Regions from separate parts of the Kribbella sp. NPDC020701 genome, predicted to be linked through region 3. Evidence: riboswitches for the same ligand, from Rfam matches in the RefSeq annotation. Region 3 holds a riboswitch; each other region holds the start of a gene.
The links. Region 3 has a riboswitch for cobalamin ahead of ACZ3HV_RS02145 (putative cobaltochelatase). Riboswitches for the same ligand answer to the same signal wherever they lie in the genome.
Positions count from the first base shown of each region.

Region 1: it holds a riboswitch for cobalamin, as region 3 does, so the genes downstream of both, ACZ3HV_RS25065 (CbtB domain-containing protein) here and ACZ3HV_RS02145 (putative cobaltochelatase) in region 3, are expected to answer to the same signal.
Region 2: it holds a riboswitch for cobalamin, as region 3 does, so the genes downstream of both, ACZ3HV_RS16640 (ribonucleoside-diphosphate reductase subunit alpha) here and ACZ3HV_RS02145 (putative cobaltochelatase) in region 3, are expected to answer to the same signal.

Region 1 covers NZ_JBVHFT010000010.1:301,600-307,498, forward strand. Annotated here, with positions in the region: gene ACZ3HV_RS25040 (VOC family protein) at 1-362, shown strand, start outside; gene ACZ3HV_RS25045 (hypothetical protein) at 390-761, opposite strand; gene ACZ3HV_RS25050 (alpha/beta hydrolase) at 758-1,855, opposite strand; gene ACZ3HV_RS25055 (histidine phosphatase family protein) at 1,932-2,483, opposite strand; gene ACZ3HV_RS25060 (CbtA family protein) at 2,480-3,244, opposite strand; gene ACZ3HV_RS25065 (CbtB domain-containing protein) at 3,250-3,447, opposite strand; cobalamin riboswitch at 3,483-3,614, opposite strand; gene ACZ3HV_RS25070 (LysE family translocator) at 3,814-4,455, shown strand; gene ACZ3HV_RS25075 (MFS transporter) at 4,445-5,821, opposite strand; gene ACZ3HV_RS25080 (DUF1304 domain-containing protein) at 5,865-5,899, opposite strand, start outside.
Region 2 covers NZ_JBVHFT010000006.1:212,745-218,643, forward strand. Annotated here, with positions in the region: gene ACZ3HV_RS16630 (Fic family protein) at 1-916, shown strand, start outside; gene ACZ3HV_RS16635 (DinB family protein) at 1,004-1,585, shown strand; cobalamin riboswitch at 1,646-1,801, shown strand; gene ACZ3HV_RS16640 (ribonucleoside-diphosphate reductase subunit alpha) at 1,938-5,899, shown strand, end outside.
Region 3 covers NZ_JBVHFT010000001.1:470,773-476,671, reverse strand. Annotated here, with positions in the region: gene cobO (cob(I)yrinic acid a,c-diamide adenosyltransferase) at 1-572, opposite strand, end outside; gene ACZ3HV_RS02145 (putative cobaltochelatase) at 574-2,586, opposite strand; cobalamin riboswitch at 2,658-2,794, opposite strand; gene ACZ3HV_RS02140 (LLM class flavin-dependent oxidoreductase) at 2,922-3,797, opposite strand; gene ACZ3HV_RS02135 (aldo/keto reductase) at 3,808-4,827, opposite strand; gene ACZ3HV_RS02130 (TetR/AcrR family transcriptional regulator) at 4,916-5,533, shown strand; gene ACZ3HV_RS02125 (helix-turn-helix transcriptional regulator) at 5,616-5,899, shown strand, end outside.

The sequences.
Region 1 (5,899 bases), on a different contig from region 3:
GGACCGTGACCTTCGACGCCCATGACCCCTACGAGCTGGCCGGCTTCTGGCTGCAGGTGCTCAAGGCACCGCGTCCCGACGACGACCACCCCGAGGATCCCTACGCGGCGGTGGTGACGGACAAGCTGACGCTGCTGTTCGAACGGAACAACGACGAGAAGGCCGCCAAGAACCGCGTCCACCTCGACCTCGAACCGGACGGCCCACGCGACGCCGAGGTCGAGTGGCTACTCACCCTCGGCGCCACCATCGCCCACGACCACCGCGAACCCGACGGCACCGGCTGGGTCACCATGCACGACCCGGAAGGCAACGAGTTCTGCGTACTCCGCAGCGCCGCCGAACGAGCCGCCACAACCTGACGGCTCGCCGAGTCACGGCGTGATGCGTCACGGCGCGACCGGGGTCTCCCCGGTGAACGTGATCCGCCAGTCCGTCGACCAGGCGTGTACCGCGACGTCGAACCCGTCGCGGGCGGCGATCACGCGGTAGTGACCGCTCTCCTCGGGCGCGACCTCGGCCGTCCACCCTCGGGCCCGGAACGCTTCCGCCGCGGCGTCGACCGCAGCGGCCGGGTCCGGGGCCCGCGGGTCGCCGGTCTCGACGGTGATCCTGAAGACGGTCGCCGGACCACGACCGTCGAACAGAACGCCCGGATTCACCGGCCCCGGGTCGTGCGTGACCACCGGTCGCTGATCCGGTACGACGGCAGCCGCAACCGCAAGCAGCTCGTTCCGGAGGAACTCCCGTCCGGCGGTCATCGGCGCGGCCCTTCCTGCTGCCGGGAGCGTGACGTGACGCCTTGGGCGGAGGTTTGCGACGCGGCGGCCCGGGCGGAGTCCTGCGACGGCTTGGTGAGCGACACAACCCCGTCGTACACCTTCGACGCGGCGCCCGCGACCGCGTTCAGGGCGCCACCCCACGATGCGCCGAGCACCAATTTGGTCTCGGCCGACCGACTGGTGTTCGTCGTCGTGATCGCGGCCAGGTCGCCCCGGACCACCCGGCCGATGTTGCGCAGGGCCTCGCTGTTGGGCCGGTAGTACTCGTTGTGCCAGTGCACCGAGACCGCCTCGTCGTTGGCCAGTGGATCGTTGGTCGCCATCCTGATCGCGTCCGGGAAGGTGGCCGGATCCGGGCCGTGCCACTCGCTGTACGCGACATAGTCCCCCGGCGCGCGTTCGACGTACGGGCGGGTCGGGGTCGGTACGAAATCGGCCGCCTCGTCGATGTACTTCGTGATTCCGGGCGATCCGGTCAGAACGACCCGGTCCGCCCGGCCACCGTTCAGCAGCGCCTGCCCGACCACGTCGGTGCCGTAGGAGTGACCGATCAGCGTGGTCTTCGCGTCGGGCGCCTTCAGGTGATCGAGGTCGGTCAGGAAGGTCGCCAGCCGCGGCCCGCCGTCCAGCGCCGCCTGCTTGCTCGCTGCCGCCGGCAACCCCTGCGGCGAGTCGTAATCGAGCCACACCACCATGGCGGTGCCCGGTCCCGACTCCTCCCGGATCAGGTCGCCGCGGTCGGACTGCCCGCGGAACGTGTCCAGGCTGTTGCCCATCCCAGGGACCAGGACCGCGACGTTCCGCGCCCGGTCGAGCTCGCCGTGCACCTCCACCGCCCGGCCCTGGCCGTCGGGATCCACCTCGAGGAACTGACGTGGTCGCTGGACCTCGACGACCTTGCCGTCGGCATCCACCGCCGTGACGGTGACCGGAGTCAGAAGTTCAAGAACAGTGTCCAGCCGCCGTCGTTCGTCGTCGGTCGCGGTGCCTGCATCGACCGCGGCCTGAAGGCGGTCCCGGGCGGCTACGAGTCGTGCGTGGTTGGCGCGGTAACGCTCGGCAAGCTGATCCATCGCGACTCCCCGTGACTGCCGGTCACCTGGGCGTGAGACCGGCACCGGCAGTCTGACACGTCAGAGGACCAGCCGGTCAGTGGAAGGCGAGGGACCAGTTACCGGTGTGATGGGAGAGATTCACGGTGGCCAGCGGACGAACGTCCACGTGGCGGAGCGACTCAGCGGGCGCATCGACGACGTACAGGACGACGGCCCGGGCGATCGCGGGATGGACGACGGCCAGCACCGTGCTGCGATCGTCGTGGCGCTCGGCCAGGTCCCCGAGCCAGTCGGCGACGCGGCCGAGGACGTCGTTCTCGGTCTCGCCGCCCGGGGTCGCGGTGTGCGGGCGCTCGAGCCATGCCGACACCCGCTCCGGGTCCGCCGCGAGCAACTCCTCGAGCCCGCGGCCTGCCCAGTCGCCGTACTCGCGGTTCCGGAGGGCCGACTCGACGACCGGGGTCAGGCCGAGCGCCTCGGCGGTGCGTACGGCGGCCCGCTCGGGACCGGCGTACACCACATCGGCGTGGAGCCTGAGCTCGCGGGCAGCCTCGACACTCGCCGGATCCGGCTCGGCGTCGCCGCCGAGCACGAGTCCACGCAGCGCGGGTGTCAAGGCATGCGCGATCAGCGTCAATGCCGTCAAGCGGCGACCACCTTTTGTCGGACCAGCCGGCGGTCGACTGTGGCGGCGTACCCGAAGCCGAGTAGGAGCCACAGCGTCGCCTGCGTACCGAGCGAGGCGAACCGGAACTGCCACAGCAGCGTAGCGGGGAACGTCTCCGGAACCTCGTTGATTCGCGGCAGGATCAGGTACGCCGCCACGATCGTGACGAGGAAGCCGATCACCCCACCGGCGAGCCGGGCGAGGTCGCCGTACCGCTCGGCCCAGCGGGACGCGGCGACACCGGCCCAGACCGCGAGCAGGCCGATCACCAGCGTGAGCAGGTACGTCACGGTCCGCCGGGTGATCGTGTCCGGGTCACCGACCGCGGGTGGGTTCGGCGGGTACTTGAGGAACGGCACCAGCACCATCCCGACGAACCCGGCCGCGGCCAGGCCGAGGGCGGCGTACGCGTCGTTCTCGGTCCGGAGCTTGCGCCGGAGCAGGGTGAAGCCGACGGCGAACATGCCGCCGAGGGCGACGCCGTACAGGCTGGTGGCAAGGAAGAGGCCGGCCTTCTGGCCTTCGCGGCTGACGAGCGGCTTCTCTTCTTCGGCGGCAGGCACAGTGCTGTCGCCGTGGTTGTTGTCATGGTCGTGGGTGTGCGCGGAGCCGGCCTCTTCAATCGCGATGGCCGCGTCGACACGCGGTTCACCCATCACGTACGCGAAAGTTCCGGCCAGTAGGCCGGCGAAGAGTCCGACGATCAGTCCGCGCACCAGGAGCGATCCGAAGGTGCGCATGAGATCTAGTGGCAGGGCACGCCGAGAAGGTGCCGGCCGTCATGCATCAGCTCGTGCAGGTACATCCCGGACTGGGAGACCGCGCCCTGGTCGAACCCGACCAGGTAGGCGAGCAGAAGCATCAGACCGACGCTGAGCAGGGCGAGGGCGAGAAGCCGGGGTGAGAATGCCGGTACGGCGACCGAGCGGGCAGGAGCTGCCATCTTGTACCTCCTGGGGAAGTGCGCGTCCCCTTCGAAAGGCTGCTGGTACCCGAGCGTCCTGACTCACGAGCAGAGCTCGCTCACAGTGGCGCGGCCGTGCCGGACTTCCACCGGCTTCCCTCATGGCACCGCAGTTTGTCCTACGAACCGTAGAGCCCGCCCGAGAGCCCGGTCAACGCATCACGGCGCGCCGGTGATCTATCCCACCCGCCCGATCACCCCCGCGTGCTCCGCCGGCGGCGCTGAGGAGCGAAGCGACGAGGAAAGCGCCTGCGGAGCACGCGGGGGCGGACGGTGTGGCGGTGGTCTGTCCCACCCGGCGAAATCGGTGGTGCGGCGCGATCGGGTCGCACTTACTCTGAGGAGATGCCGTCCGCTCATCATCTGGTCGCGTTTGCGATCACCGCGTTCATCATCATCGTCGTACCCGGGCCGAGTGTGCTGTTCATCGTCGGGCGGGCGCTCGCGGTCGGGCGGCGGGAGGCGGTGCTGACGATGGTCGGCAACACCGTCGGCGCGTCGGTGCTGCTCGTCCTGGTCTCGCTCGGTCTCGGCACCCTGATCGCGGCCAGCGCCATCGCCCTGACCATCGTGAAGCTGGCGGGAGCGGCGTACCTGATCTATCTCGGCGTGCACGCGTTCCGGACCCGGAAGTCGCTGGTCGAGGCGATGACAAGTGGCGTGAAGCCGGGCACCACCCGCCGGACGCTCCGCCAGGGCTTCCTGGTCGGGCTCACCAACGCCAAGACCGCGGTCTTCTTCGCCGCGGTGCTGCCGCAGTTCGTGGACAAGGGCGCGAGCACCCCGGCCTGGGCCCAGATCCTCGTCCTCGGCCTGATCTTCATCCTGATCGCGCTCTGCTCCGACAGCGTCTGGGCCGTCGTCGCCGGCACCGCCCGCGAGTGGTTCGCCCGCTCACCGCGCCGGCTCGAGCTGGTCGGCGGCACCGGCGGCCTGATGATCATCGGCCTCGGTGCCAGCATCGCCGTGACGGGTTCTAAGGAGTAGCAGTCCGCCGGCCCGCCTGTACGCCGAGCAGCGCGAGCAGAGCCGGGAGCCCGAAGGCCACGAGGTACGCCGTGATCGCGGAATGCGGCTCGAGTGCGGCGAACAGCGACCCACCGACCGCCAGGACCGTTGCCGTGGCCAACGAGTCGCTCAGCTGCAGTGCGGAACTGTTCGCCCCCTGCTGATCGCACTCCGAGTACTCGAGGACGAGTACGGACAGCGTCGGGAAGACCGTACCCATTCCGAGCCCGGTGAGGCTCCAGCCCAGGATGCCGACGACGACCGGCACCTGTGAGTTGAGCGTCAGCGCCGCGGTGACGATGCCGAGCAGGATCGAGACCATGCCGGCTTGCAGGAAGACAGCGTGCGAGAACGGCTGGTTCGGGCGGCCGCGGTACCAGGAGGCGGCGGTCCAGCTCAACGCACTCACGGTCAGCACCAACCCCGCGAGTGCCGGGGACAGGCCGCGCTCCCGGGTGAGCATCAGCGGCAGGAACACCTCAGCGCCGAAACCAGCTGCCGCAACCAGACCGCGCAGCGCGACCACCGACGGCAAGCCGCGTCCGAACGTGAACGTCCCACTCGGCAACAGCCGCGGCGCGAACGCGATCACGCCGGCCAATCCGACCCCGAGCAGGACAAGCTGCAGTACGCCGCGTTGCTGGCCACCGTAGTGCAGCAGGCCGACGCCGACCGCGGCAGCGATCGCCCACATGGCCCGCTTGTCCCACAGCCGTCCCGGACGTGCCTCGTGAGCGCTGCTGCGAGCCAGACCGGGCCGCATCACGACCGCGGCCGGGATCGCGATCGCCGGTACGGCGAGGAAGACGATCCGCCAACTGGAGTGCTCGACGATCAGGCCGGCGATCGCAGGACCGACCAGTGATGGGACCACCCAGCCGGTCGCGAAGGCGGCGAAGATCCGCGGGCGCAACCGGGCCGGGTACAGCTGCCCGACGACGACGTACAGGGCGACTGTCAGCAAGCCGGAGCCGAAGCCCTGGATGATCCGGCCGGCGACCAGGACCTCCATGCTCGGAGCCAGCCCAGCGATGATCAGACCGGCCAGGAACCATGCGGTCCCGTGCCAGAGCGGGCGGGTCGGGCCCTTGAGGTCGCTCCACGTTCCGGAGACCACCATCGCGACCACTCCGGAGGCAAGTGGGCCGCCGAACGCGAGCGCGTACAGGCTTAGTCCGTCCAGTGCCTGCGCGACGGTCGGCATCGCGGTCGTGACGGCGAGGGACTCGAACGCGACCAGGGTGATCAGCGCGACCATCCCGACCGTCAGTGCCCGGTACTGCGGCGCGAGTACGCCGCCTGAATCGGTGGCAGGTGCGGTTCCGGGCTCGGCAGTGGTGGTCATGCTGAGAACCTTCGGACATCAAGTGGACTTTAAGTCAAGCGCATCAGAGGATCGCGGCGAGCACCAGCGCCAGGATCG
Region 2 (5,899 bases), on a different contig from region 3:
CGCCATGACGTGGGTGACCGAATCCGTCCAGGCCGGCGACAAACTCGAGGTCGACCACCTGCTGGAAGCGCACCGGCGACTGATGGCCCAGTCCCCCACCCCTGACTTCGGCGGGGAGATCCGCTACCTGCAGAACTGGATCGGCGGCCGCTCCCCCGCCGAGGCGTACTACGTCCCGCCGCCGGCACATCTGATCCCTGACCTGCTCGCCGACCTGATGACGTTCGTCCGCGAGTCCCGCCTGCCGGTGCTGGCCAAGACAGCGATCGCCCACGCCCAGTTCGAGACCATCCATCCCTTTGCCGATGGCAACGGCCGGACCGGGCGTGCGTTGATTCACTTGATCCTGCGGGCCGACGGCCTGGTCGCGCGGACCGTGCCACCGGTGTCGTTGTCGCTCGCCACGCACGCGGGCCAGTACATCGAGGCCCTGACCGACTTCCGCTACGTCGGACGGGCGACCACCGCCAAGGCGCGGTCGGCGGCGAACCCATGGCTGCGCATGTTCGCGATGGCGTGCAGTCACGCGACCGCGGAGGCAGCCCGCTTCGAGCAGACCGCCACGGACCTCAAGACCGCGTGGCGCGAGCGGGCGACTCCCGTCCGCGCGGGATCTGCGACCGACCTGTTGATCGAGGCACTGCCGGCGGCCCCGGTCCTCACCCTCGCCGCGGCCGCGCAGCTCATCGATCGGTCTCAGCAGGCCGCCAATCAGGGACTGGCCAAGCTGGTCGAGGCGAAGGTCCTGCGCGAGGTCACCGACGGCCGCCGGAACCGTGTCTACGAAGCCCCGGAACTGATCGACGCCTTCACGTTGCTCGAGCGGCGCTTCGCCAGCCCGGCGGCCGATACCCGGATCGAACCGCCTAGCAGACCCGTTCCGTCGAGGCCAGAACCAACACACCATCCGCATTGACTTTCTCCTCCCCGTCGAGACACAATTCGAACACATGTTCGATCGCGTCTCAAATCGAGGCGCCTGACGGGGAGCGTGAGAACCGTGATGCCGGAGCCGTTCGACTGGGACATCCTGCACCGCCCATCAGCGATGGCGATGGTGCGAGGCCAGCTCGGCTTCAGCTGGATGGTGTTGTCCGGCCGGCTCGCCCAGCTGACCGACGAGCAGTACTTCTGGCGACCGAGCAGCGAGGCCCTGACCGTCGTCCGGCGGCACTACGCCGGCCGGTTCCGATCACTCGGATCCGGGGAGTGGGTGGCGCAGTGGCCGGACGAGCCGGACCATCGCGGCCCGCGCACGATCGCCTGGCTGATCGCCCATCTGACCGAGACCTTCTTCGAGCGTTGGGAGTGGACGTTCGGCGAGAGCCGGCAGGGCCGGGCCGACATCACGCTGCACGGCAACGCGCGGGACGCGGTGGCCTGGCTGACGCATTGGGTGGACGCCTGGCAGGAGTCGATCGCCGCGCTGGACGAGGAGCAGGTGATGACGGTCGGCCTGAGCCAGGCGACCGAGCTGGACGCGGGTGAGCCGTTCGGCCACGTCGTGCTCCGGCTCAACCGCGAGCTCATCCACCACGGCTCGGAGATCATGACGCTCCAGGATCTGTATGCGGTCGCGGCCTGAGAACCACAAGATGTGCGACACGCGGCGTGGCGCTACCACAAGATGTAGATCCGGCCGCCTAGCATCACTACTGCTGGTGGTTCGGAGTGGTCGGCACCACAAGATGTGGGCCATGCCGAGGCAACAGGGGAATCCGGTGCAAGTCCGGAGCTGCCCCGCAACGGTGAGCGGAGACCTTCCGCGAGTCCGGATACCTGCCACCGGCGCGTGCACCGCCGGTGCACGCGGTCCGAGACTTCGCGGGTGGGTCGCAGGGCGTGACGGCAGTGTTCCCGGCCGGTGCGGCCGTGTCGTCGTGCGCCTGCCCGCGCAATGGTCGAGGGCCTCCGATTCTCGCGTGGAGAGAGCATCTGTGACTATCGCTTCCTCATCCCGGACCGCTGATCAGACCGGTCCGGACGGCTCGGCCGATCAGCACCACCAACTCACCGTCGTCCGCCGCGACGGGAGTAGCACCGCCTTCGACCCGAGCAAGATCTCGGTTGCCGTGAGCAAGGCCTTCCTCGCGGTCGAGGGCGCCGAGGCCGGCGCCACCCACCGGGTCCGTGACCTGGTGGCCGACCTGACCGGCCGGGTCGTGCGCGCCCTGACCAGCCGCGGTGACGCCCGGCGCAGCGTCCAGGTCGAAGACATCCAGGACCAGGTCGAGCTGGCGCTGATGCGCGCCGGTGAGCACCAGGTCGCCCGCGCGTACGTCCTCTATCGGGAGGAGCGGACCAAAGCCCGCACGCCCGCGGACCCGGCCGGGGTCACCGAGAAGCCCACGCTGACGGTCCGCGCGGCCGACGGCAGCCGGGCACCGCTCGACACCGACCGGCTGCGGGTGATCGTCGTCGAGGCGGCCGAGGGGCTCGACGCGGTCGACCCCGAGCTGATCCTCGACGAAACCCTCGGCTCCTGCTACGACGGCATCGCGCAGCACGAGGTCGAGCTCGCGCTGGTGATGGCCGCCCGGTCCTACGTCGAGACCGAGCCGCAGTACAGCTTCGCCGCGTCCCGGCTGCTGCTGGACCAGATCCGGCGCGAGGCCCTCGGCCGCGTCCACGGCGAGCCCCGGCAGGCCAGCCAGGCCGACATGACCGAGGCGTACGCGGACTACTTCCCGCGCTACATCCAGGTCGGCATCGAGGCCGGACACCTCGACCCCGCGCTGGCCACCTTCGACCTGGCCCGGCTCGCCGCCGCGATCCGGCCCGAGCGCGATCTGGACTTCACCTTCCTCGGCCTGCAGACGCTCTACGACCGGTATCTGCTGCACATCGACAAGGTCCGCTTCGAGCTGCCGCAGGCGTTCTTCCTCCGGGTTGCGATGGGGATGGCGCTGCGCGAGGACGACCGGGAGGCGCGCGCGATCCAGTTCTACGAGCTGCTCAGCTCGTTCCGGTTCATGTCGTCCACGCCGACCCTGTTCAACTCCGGCACCACCCGGCCGCAGCTGTCGTCGTGCTTCCTGACCACGGTCGACGACGACCTGGCCGGCATCTTCCACGGCATCCGCAACAACGCACTGCTCGCGAAGTACTCCGGCGGTCTCGGCAACGACTGGACCCCGGTTCGCGGCATCGGCGCCAAGATCCGCGGCACCAATGGTGAGTCGCAAGGCGTCGTACCGTTCCTGAAGATCGCCAACGACACCGCCGTCGCGGTGAATCAGTGCTTTGCTCCGGAAACTCTCGTCTACGCCGCAGCCGGGGCAACAGCGATCCGCGACCTCAAGGTGGGCGATCTTGTGCTGGGCGCGAGCGGTCATTACCGCGAGGTCACAAGGACCTTCACCTACGACCAGGACGGTCCGATGGTGGAGGTCGACGTCAAGCATTCGATCGAGCCGCTCACGGTCACCGCCGGTCATCCGCTCTACGCGATTCAAGGCGTACCGATGGAGCAGGGCAACGAGCGCACGCTCGAATGGCTCGCCAAGGAGAAGGTCCAGGCTGCCTGGGTCGAGGCCGGCATGCTCAGCAGAGGTGACTACGTCGGGCAGGTCGTCCCAACGGATGTCATTCCCGTTCGTGGCTTCACCCAGGACGACGCACGCCTGTACGGCATCCTGCTCGGTGATGGCCACCTGTCGAAGAACGGCAACCAATGGGGGGTGTCAGGTAACCCACAGCGCGACACTCACCTGTCGTTCGTACGTGACTATCTCACCGCGCGCGAAATCCACTTCTGGGAGACGGGTCGTGGAGACACCTACGCTCAGGTCCACTGGTCGGCGGGACGCGGTGCCACGAGAGACCCGATCACGGGACGTATCCTCGGTCGCGGCGAGGCAACGCTTCCGTTGACCGGTGAGGACCTCTACGACGAACACCATTCGAAGCACATTGCCCGTCGGCTCACTCATCTACCGCTCGCCCAGGCACGAGCGCTCATCCATGGTCTCCTCGAAACTGACGGCGGCGTATCGCGTGGCAAGGAGATCTACTTCACGACTACTTCGCGAAAACTCGCCTCCGGGTTGCGTTACCAGCTACTCCGGCTCGGGATTCCCACCGCAGGGCAATACCGCGTGCGGGAGGGTCATCATGTGGGCCGACGGTCCGACGGATCCGAGATCACCTTCTCGAAACCGGTGCACGCGTTCGACCTCCGCATCCCCGCCGTAGCGGGAATCGCCGAGCGCGTGGGCGCCAGACCCATCACCAAGTTCAACTGGATCACCCATCAAGGCATGGTTTTCTCTCGCGTGCGCGAGGTCCGCACTACGCCGATGGTTCCGGTCGTGCACGACCTCGAGGTCGAGATCGACGAGTCCTACCTGACCACTGCCGGCCTGGCCCACAACGGTGGCAAACGGAAGGGCGCGGTGTGTGCGTATCTGGAGACGTGGCACATCGATGTCGAGGAGTTCCTCGACCTCCGCAAGAACACCGGCGACGAGCGCCGCCGTACGCACGACATGAACACGGCGAACTGGGTGCCGGACCTGTTCCTGCAGCGCGTCGAGGCGGGCGGCGAGTGGACGCTGTTCTCCCCCAACGAGGTCCCGGATCTGCACGACCTGTACGGCGCCGCGTTCGCCGAGGCCTACGTCGGGTACGAGGAAGCCGCCGACCGTGGTGAGATCCAGGTGTTCAAGCGGGTCAAGGCCATCGACCTGTGGCGCCGGATGCTGACCGTGCTGTTCGAGACCGGTCACCCGTGGATCACGTTCAAGGACGCCTGCAACCTGCGCTCGCCGCAGCAGCATGACGGCGTCGTCCACTCGTCGAACTTGTGCACCGAGATCACGCTCAACACGAGCGTCGAGGAGACCGCGGTCTGCAACCTCGGCTCGGTGAACCTGGTCGCGCACCTGACCGCTGACGGCCTGGACGCCGACCTGCTCCGCGACACCGTGAAGACGGCGGTCCGGATGCTCGACAACGTCATCGACGTGAACTTCTACACCACCCCGGAGTCGGAGCGGGCGAACCAGCGGCACCGTCCGGTCGGTCTCGGCCTGATGGGCTTCGCCGACGCACTGTTCTCGCTGCGGATCCCGTACTCCTCCGAGGCCGCGGTCGCGTTCGCCGACAGCTCGATGGAGCAGATCAGTTATCACGCGATCGAGGCGTCCAGCGATCTGGCCGCCGAGCGTGGCCGCTATTCGACGTACGACGGATCTCTGTGGAGCAAGGGGATCCTGCCGATCGACTCGCTCGAGCTGCTCAAGACCGCTCGTGACGGCGACGTGATCGTTGACGAGAGCAAGCAGTTGGACTGGGACGCGTTGCGCCACAAGGTGCTGCGCTACGGGATGCGCAACTCGAACGTGATGGCGATCGCGCCGACCGCGACGATCTCCAACATCTGTGGTGTGAGCCAGTCGATCGAGCCGGCGTACAGCAACCTGTTCGTGAAGTCGAACATGTCCGGTGAGTTCACCGTCGCGAACCCGTACCTCGTCGCCGACCTGAAGGCACGGGGCCTCTGGGACCAGGTGATGGTGTCGGACCTCAAGTACCACGACGGCATCCTGACCGGGATCGAGCGGATCCCGGCCGACCTGCGCGAGCTGTATGCGACCGCGTTCGAGATCGAGCCGCTGTGGCTGATCAGGGCCGCCTCCCGCCGGCAGAAGTGGATCGACCAGGCACAGTCGCTGAATCTCTACATGGCCGCGCCGTCGGGTCGAGCGCTGGACGAGTTGTACAGGTCGGCTTGGCGCTATGGCCTCAAGACGACTTATTACCTGCGTTCCCAGTCAGCGACCCACGTGGAGAAGTCCACGCTGAAGGGCACCGACGGGCGTCTCAACGCAGTGCCTGTTGCCATTCCTGAACCCACCGGAGCCGTCTGCTCCATCGACGACCCCGACTGCGAGGCCTG
Region 3 (5,899 bases):
GGGTGCTTGACCTTCGTCATCTCGGTGACCAGGTCGGCGGCCTCGACCAGCCGCGGGTCCGCGTTGCGGCCGGTGATCACGACGTACTGGTGGCCGGGGCGGTTCACGAGGGTGTCGACCACCTCGTCGACGTCGACCCAGCCCCACTTCATCGGGTACGTGAACTCGTCCAGGACGTAGAGGTCATGGGTCTCCGCGGCGATCCGGCGCTGGATCTCACGCCAGCCCTCGAGCGCGTCGGCGGCGTGGTCCTCCTCGGTGCCGGCCTTGCGCGACCAGCTCCAGCCCTCACCCATCTTGTGCCACTCGACCGGCCCGCCCTGACCGGTTGCCTCATGCAACTGACCGAGGGCCTTGAACGCACCCTCCTCGCCGACCTTCCACTTCGCGCTCTTGACGAACTGGAACACGCCGATGTTCCAGCCCTGGTTCCAGCCGCGCAACGCCATCCCGAAGGCGGCCGTCGACTTCCCCTTCATCTCGCCGGTGTGCACCATCAGCAGCGGGCGGTTCCGGCGTTGCCGGGTGGTCAGGCCGTCCTCCGGCACCACGGCCGGTTGTCCCTTCGGCATCTCAGGCCGCCTTCCGTTCGGTGACGGTGCGAATGAGGCTGCCTGCGGCAACTTCCCCGAGGTCGAGGTACTCGGCGCCCAGATCGGCGGCGAGCTCCGCGGCCAGGCCGAGCCGGACGCCGCGGCGCGGTTCACAGTCCACCACGACGGCGGAGATGCCTTGCTGGGCAAGCCATCCGGCCGCTTGCTTCGCCTTGGCGAACGCCTTGTCACCGTGGGTCGCGCGGCCGTCGGTGACGAGCACCAGCAAGGGGCGGCGGCGTGGGTCGCGGATCGCGGCGATCCGGAGTACTTCGGCCGCCTGGAGCAGACCTTCGGCGAGCGGTGTGCGTCCACCGGTCGGCAGCGACTCGAGCCGTCGTACGGCGGTCTCGACACTGCCGGTGGGCGGCAGGGCGACCGTGGCGTCGGCGCCCGCGAAGGTGACGAGGCCGACGGTGTCGCGGCGCTGGTAGGCGTCGAGGAGCAGCGAGACGATCGCCGTCTTCACCTCGCCCATCCGCTTCTTCGTACCCATCGAGCCAGAGGCGTCGACACAGAACAGGACGAGGTTGCCCTCACGCCCCTCGCGGACGGCGAACCGCACGTCAGACGCCCGTACGGCGAGGCCGGCGCCGGTGCGCCCCCGCGCGTACTGGTGCGGAGCGGCGGACCGGATCGTCGCCAGCAGATGCGGCCGCCCGGACTCCCGCCCGACGCGCTGCCGATCACCCACCACGCGACCGGCCTCGGTGATCGCCCGGGAACGCCGTCCCGCAACCCCCGCGCCAGCAGCCTGCACACTCAACAACCGAGCCTTGAAAGGCTCCGAACTCCCAACCACCTGACCCGCCGGCGTCGGGCCGGGCCGCTCGTCCGGGCCTGTCCCGGGCTCCGCCTCGGCACGGTCGTGGGCAGCCGGGTCGGTGTCGGCTGGACTGCCGTCGGCATCCGTGGGGTCCGCTCCCCCTCCCGGGCCGTCCGGGTCGTCGTCCGGGTCCTGCGGGGGCGTGCTGTCCTGGATCGCTTGCTCCAACTGCTCCTCGTCGAGGCCCGGGGCGTCGAAGGGGTTTCGCCGGCGGCGGTGCGGGAGGGCCAGTTTGGCGGCGGCGCGGACGTCCTCCACCTCGACGACCGTGCGGCCGGACCAGGCTGCGTGGGCGACCGCCGTACGCGCGGTGACCAGGTCGGCACGCATCCCGTCGACGTCGAAGGACGCGCAGATCTCGGCGATCTGGCGGAGCGCGGCGTCGGTCAGGATCACCTCGGCGAGCAGGTCGCGGGCCTTGACGATGCGCTCGGCGAGTTCGCGCTGCGTTCCGTCGTACCGGGCGATGAAAGCATCCGGATCAGCCTCGTACCCGAGTCGTGCGCGCATGACCTCGACCCGAACGGCGGGGTCGCGGCTGGCGACGACGTCGACGGTCAAGCCGAACCGGTCCAGCAACTGCGGGCGGAGCTCCCCCTCCTCCGGGTTCATCGTGCCGACCAGGACGAAGCGTGCCGGATGCGTCACCGACACCCCGTCGCGTTCGACCGTCGCGCCACCCATCGCGGCGGCGTCGAGCAGGACGTCGACCAGGTGGTCGTGCAGGAGATTGACCTCGTCGACGTACAGCAGCCCGCGGTGCGCGGCGGCGAGCAACCCGGGTTCGTACGCCGTGATGCCCTCGGCCAGCGCCTTCTCGAGATGCAACGACCCGAGCACCCGGTCCTCGGTGGCACCCACCGGCAACTCCACCAACCGCGCCGCCCGAGAAAAGACGCCGACGGGCTCGGGGTGCGGACCGTCAGGGCAGTCGGCGGACGGGTGCTCAGGGTCGCAGGAGAACCGGCAGCCGGGGACGACGTCCACCGGCGGGAGGATCTCGGTCAAGGCGCGGACCGCGGTCGACTTCGCCGTACCCTTCTCACCCCGGATCAGCACACCGCCGATCGCCGGGGAGATCGCGGCCAGGATCAGCGCGAGCTGGAGATCGTCCATCCCGACCACCGCGGTGAACGGGAATCCGGTGGACGGTGAGGCAGGCCGCATCGCGGTGGGTCCCTTCGTCGAGCGGGTATCCACGCCCGCTACGGCAGCTGGTACGCCGTACCGCGGAGACCGCGGCCCGACGGACGGACGCGGATGTCCTGGCTCCCGGGCGGCGACTGAACCGACCCGGTCACAGTGGCGGGACCGCCCCGGAATCCCGGCCGCAGCCGGTCACCGGTGTTCCTCCACAACCGTCGGCCCGATCATGGCACACGCCACCCCGGCGCTCAGCGACGAGGTTCACACCGACGCGTACCGAAGAACGGGTAGTGGTCCCCTCCGACGTCGATCGGCGGCCGCTCTTCACGCGGGGGCGCCGAGGCTGAGGCTGACCACTACCCGTTGTTCGGTACGGAAGAGGTGCCGATGAGCTCGTCGGCAACCCACCGCGCGACGTGGGCCGGGTAGGGGTCCGGCAGTCCGAGCACGATGTGCCCGAAGCCGGCGTCGACGGCCTCGGCGATCGCGTCCTTGGTGGCACCCGGTTGGGTGTACGAGACGGGCAGGTGGATCGAGCGGGTGATCGACGCGGAGTCGCGGCCGATCTCGGCGCAGTAGCGGTCCAGCAGTGCACTGCGGCGTACGACGTCGTCGATGTCGCCGCCTGGGATGTTCCACAGGTCGGCGTGCTCGGCGACCACCCGGAGCGTGCCGGACGAACGTCCGCCGATCAGGATCGGCGGGTGCGGGCGCTGGACCGGTTTGGGGTTGCCGAACGCTCCGGTGAGGCGGTGGTACTCGCCCTCGAAGTCGAACGGTTCGGCCTCGGTCCACAGCCGCCGGATCACCGTGCAGGCTTCGGCGAGGCTCCCGACGGAGTGCGCGAAGTCGTCGTACGGCAGGCCGTGGGCGTCGTACTCGCGCCGGGCCAGTGGGTGGCTCGGTCGTGAGCCCGCGCCGATACCGAAGTCGAGCCGTCCGCCGGAGACGATGTCGACGGTCGTGGCGATCTTGGCCAGCATCGCCGGCGGACGGAACCGATTGCTGGTCACAAGCAGGCCGAGGCGCAGTCGTTCGGTCTGCGCGGCCAGCGCCGAGAGCAACGTCCAGCCTTCGTATGTCGGTCCGCCCGGATCACCGCCGATCGGCATCAGGTGATCGAACAACCATGCGTGCTCGATCTCCGGGATGGCGTCCGCCTCGCGCCACACCCGCAGTACGTCCTGGTAGTCGACCTGCATCGGCGCGGTCATGATCCCGAAACTGGGCATAAGTCCTCCTTCAGCGACGCCGCAGCGACGGCTCGAGCAGCGCGGGTGGCGTGTCGAACTTCTCGTGCGGAGCGAGGTCGGTGCCGGGGGCAACGATCGTGTCGATGGCGTCGAGCACGTCGGCGGACAGCACGGTGTCGGCCGCCGCGAGCTGCGAGTGCAGGTGATCCAGGGTTCGCGGTCCGATGAGGGCGCTGGTGACGGCCGGGTGGGCGGTGACGAAACCGAGGGCAAGCTGGATCAGCGTGAGGCCGGCCTCGTCGGCCACCTTGGCCAGCTGCTCGACGGCCTCGAGCCTGGCCTGGTTGTACGGAAGGGTGGTGTCGAAGCGCTCAGGCGCCACCACCGAGCGGTTGGTGCTGATCTCCTGGCCGGCGCGGACAGCACCCGACAGCCAGCCCGACGCCAACGGGCTCCACGCCAGCGCGTCGAGTCCGTACTCCTCGATCACGGGCAAGACGTGGGCCTCGATCCCGCGCTGCAGGATCGAGTAGCTGGGCTGTTCGGTGACGTAGCGGCCGAGGTGGTGCTCGCGAGCAGCCCACTGGGCCTGCACGATGCGGTACGCCGGGAACGTCGAGGAACCGAAGTAGCGGATCTTCCCGGCGCGCTGCAGGTCGGTCAGCGCCGACAGCGTCTCCTCGTCACTGGTGGTCGGGTCCCAGCGATGGATCTGGTAGAGGTCGACGTGATCGACGCCGAGACGGCGCAGGCTGTTGTCCAACTCGGTGACCAGCCAGCGGCGCGAGCTGCCCTGATGGTTGCGCTCGTCCCCCATCGGCATGGTCGCCTTCGTGGCCAGCACAAGGTCGTCGCGGCGGCCGGCGATGGCCTTGCCGACGATCTCCTCGGACTCGCCCTGGCCGTACATGTCGGCGGTGTCGATCAGGTTGATCCCGGCCTCGAGGGCGGCGTCGACGATCGCGGTCGCCTCGTCCTGGCCGGTCCGGCCGATCGCGCCGAAGTTCATCGCGCCGAGCGCGAGGGTGCTGACCTGGACGCCGGTGCGACCCAAGGTGCGGTACTGCATAGCGGTGCTCCTCCTGGCATGATGGGTATGCGGAACGATGTTCCGTTACCCAACATACGGAACGCTGTTCCGTTTAGCAAGGAGGACCATGCCCGGCAGCGGATCAGACCAGCCTGCCCCGCGGAAGCAGGCCGACGGCGGATCGGAGCCGCCGGCGCAGCGGAAGCGGGCCGACGCCCGGCGGAACGAGAAGACGCTGCTGGATGCCGCCGCAGCGGCCTTCGTCGACTCTGGCGTCGACGCCCCCGTCCGTGACATCGCCGGCCGGGCCCGCGTCGGAGTGGCCACGATCTACCGCCACTTCCCGACGCGAGCCGACCTCATCGTCGCCGTCTACCGGCACCAGGTCGAGGCCTGCGCCGAGGCGGGTCCGCGGCTGCTGGCGGACAGCACCTCACCGCACGCGGCGTTGGCCGGCTGGATCGACCTGTTCGTCGACTTCCTGGCCACCAAGCACGGTCTTGCCGAGGCTCTGCAGTCCGACGATGCCGCCTTCCAGAATCTGCACGCCTACTTCCTCGACCGCCTGGTTCCCGTGTGCGCCCAACTGCTCAAGGCGGCCGCCACGGCCGGCGAGGTCCGCTCGGATGTGGACGCCTACGAACTGATGCGCGGCGTCGGCAACCTCTGCATCGGCGCCGGCAACAACACCGGGTACGACGCCCGCCGCATGGTCACCCTCCTCATCGCAGGCCTCCGCACCTGATCACCAAGGCTCGAACGCTTGATCAATGGCCAGTTGAACAAGGCCTCCCGGTAAGGCGACGCAGGGTGTTCACTGAGTACACATGGGGGGTCCGCAGCCCGATCATCGCTTCGCCGGACGCGCTGCCGAACAACAGTTCCTCGGCGACGCACTACGGCACGCCGTCACCGGCGTCCCCCAAGCAATCGTCATCCACGGCGAAGCCGGCATCGGCAAGACCCGCCTGACCCGCGAGATCTGTTCAGATCCGGAGCTGAATGTGCTCTGGGGATCGTGTGTGCATTTCGGCAGCTCGTCGGTCCCATTCGCACCGATCACCGGGGTGTTGCAGGACTGGCTGACCTGGGCGAGTTCCGATGAGCGGGC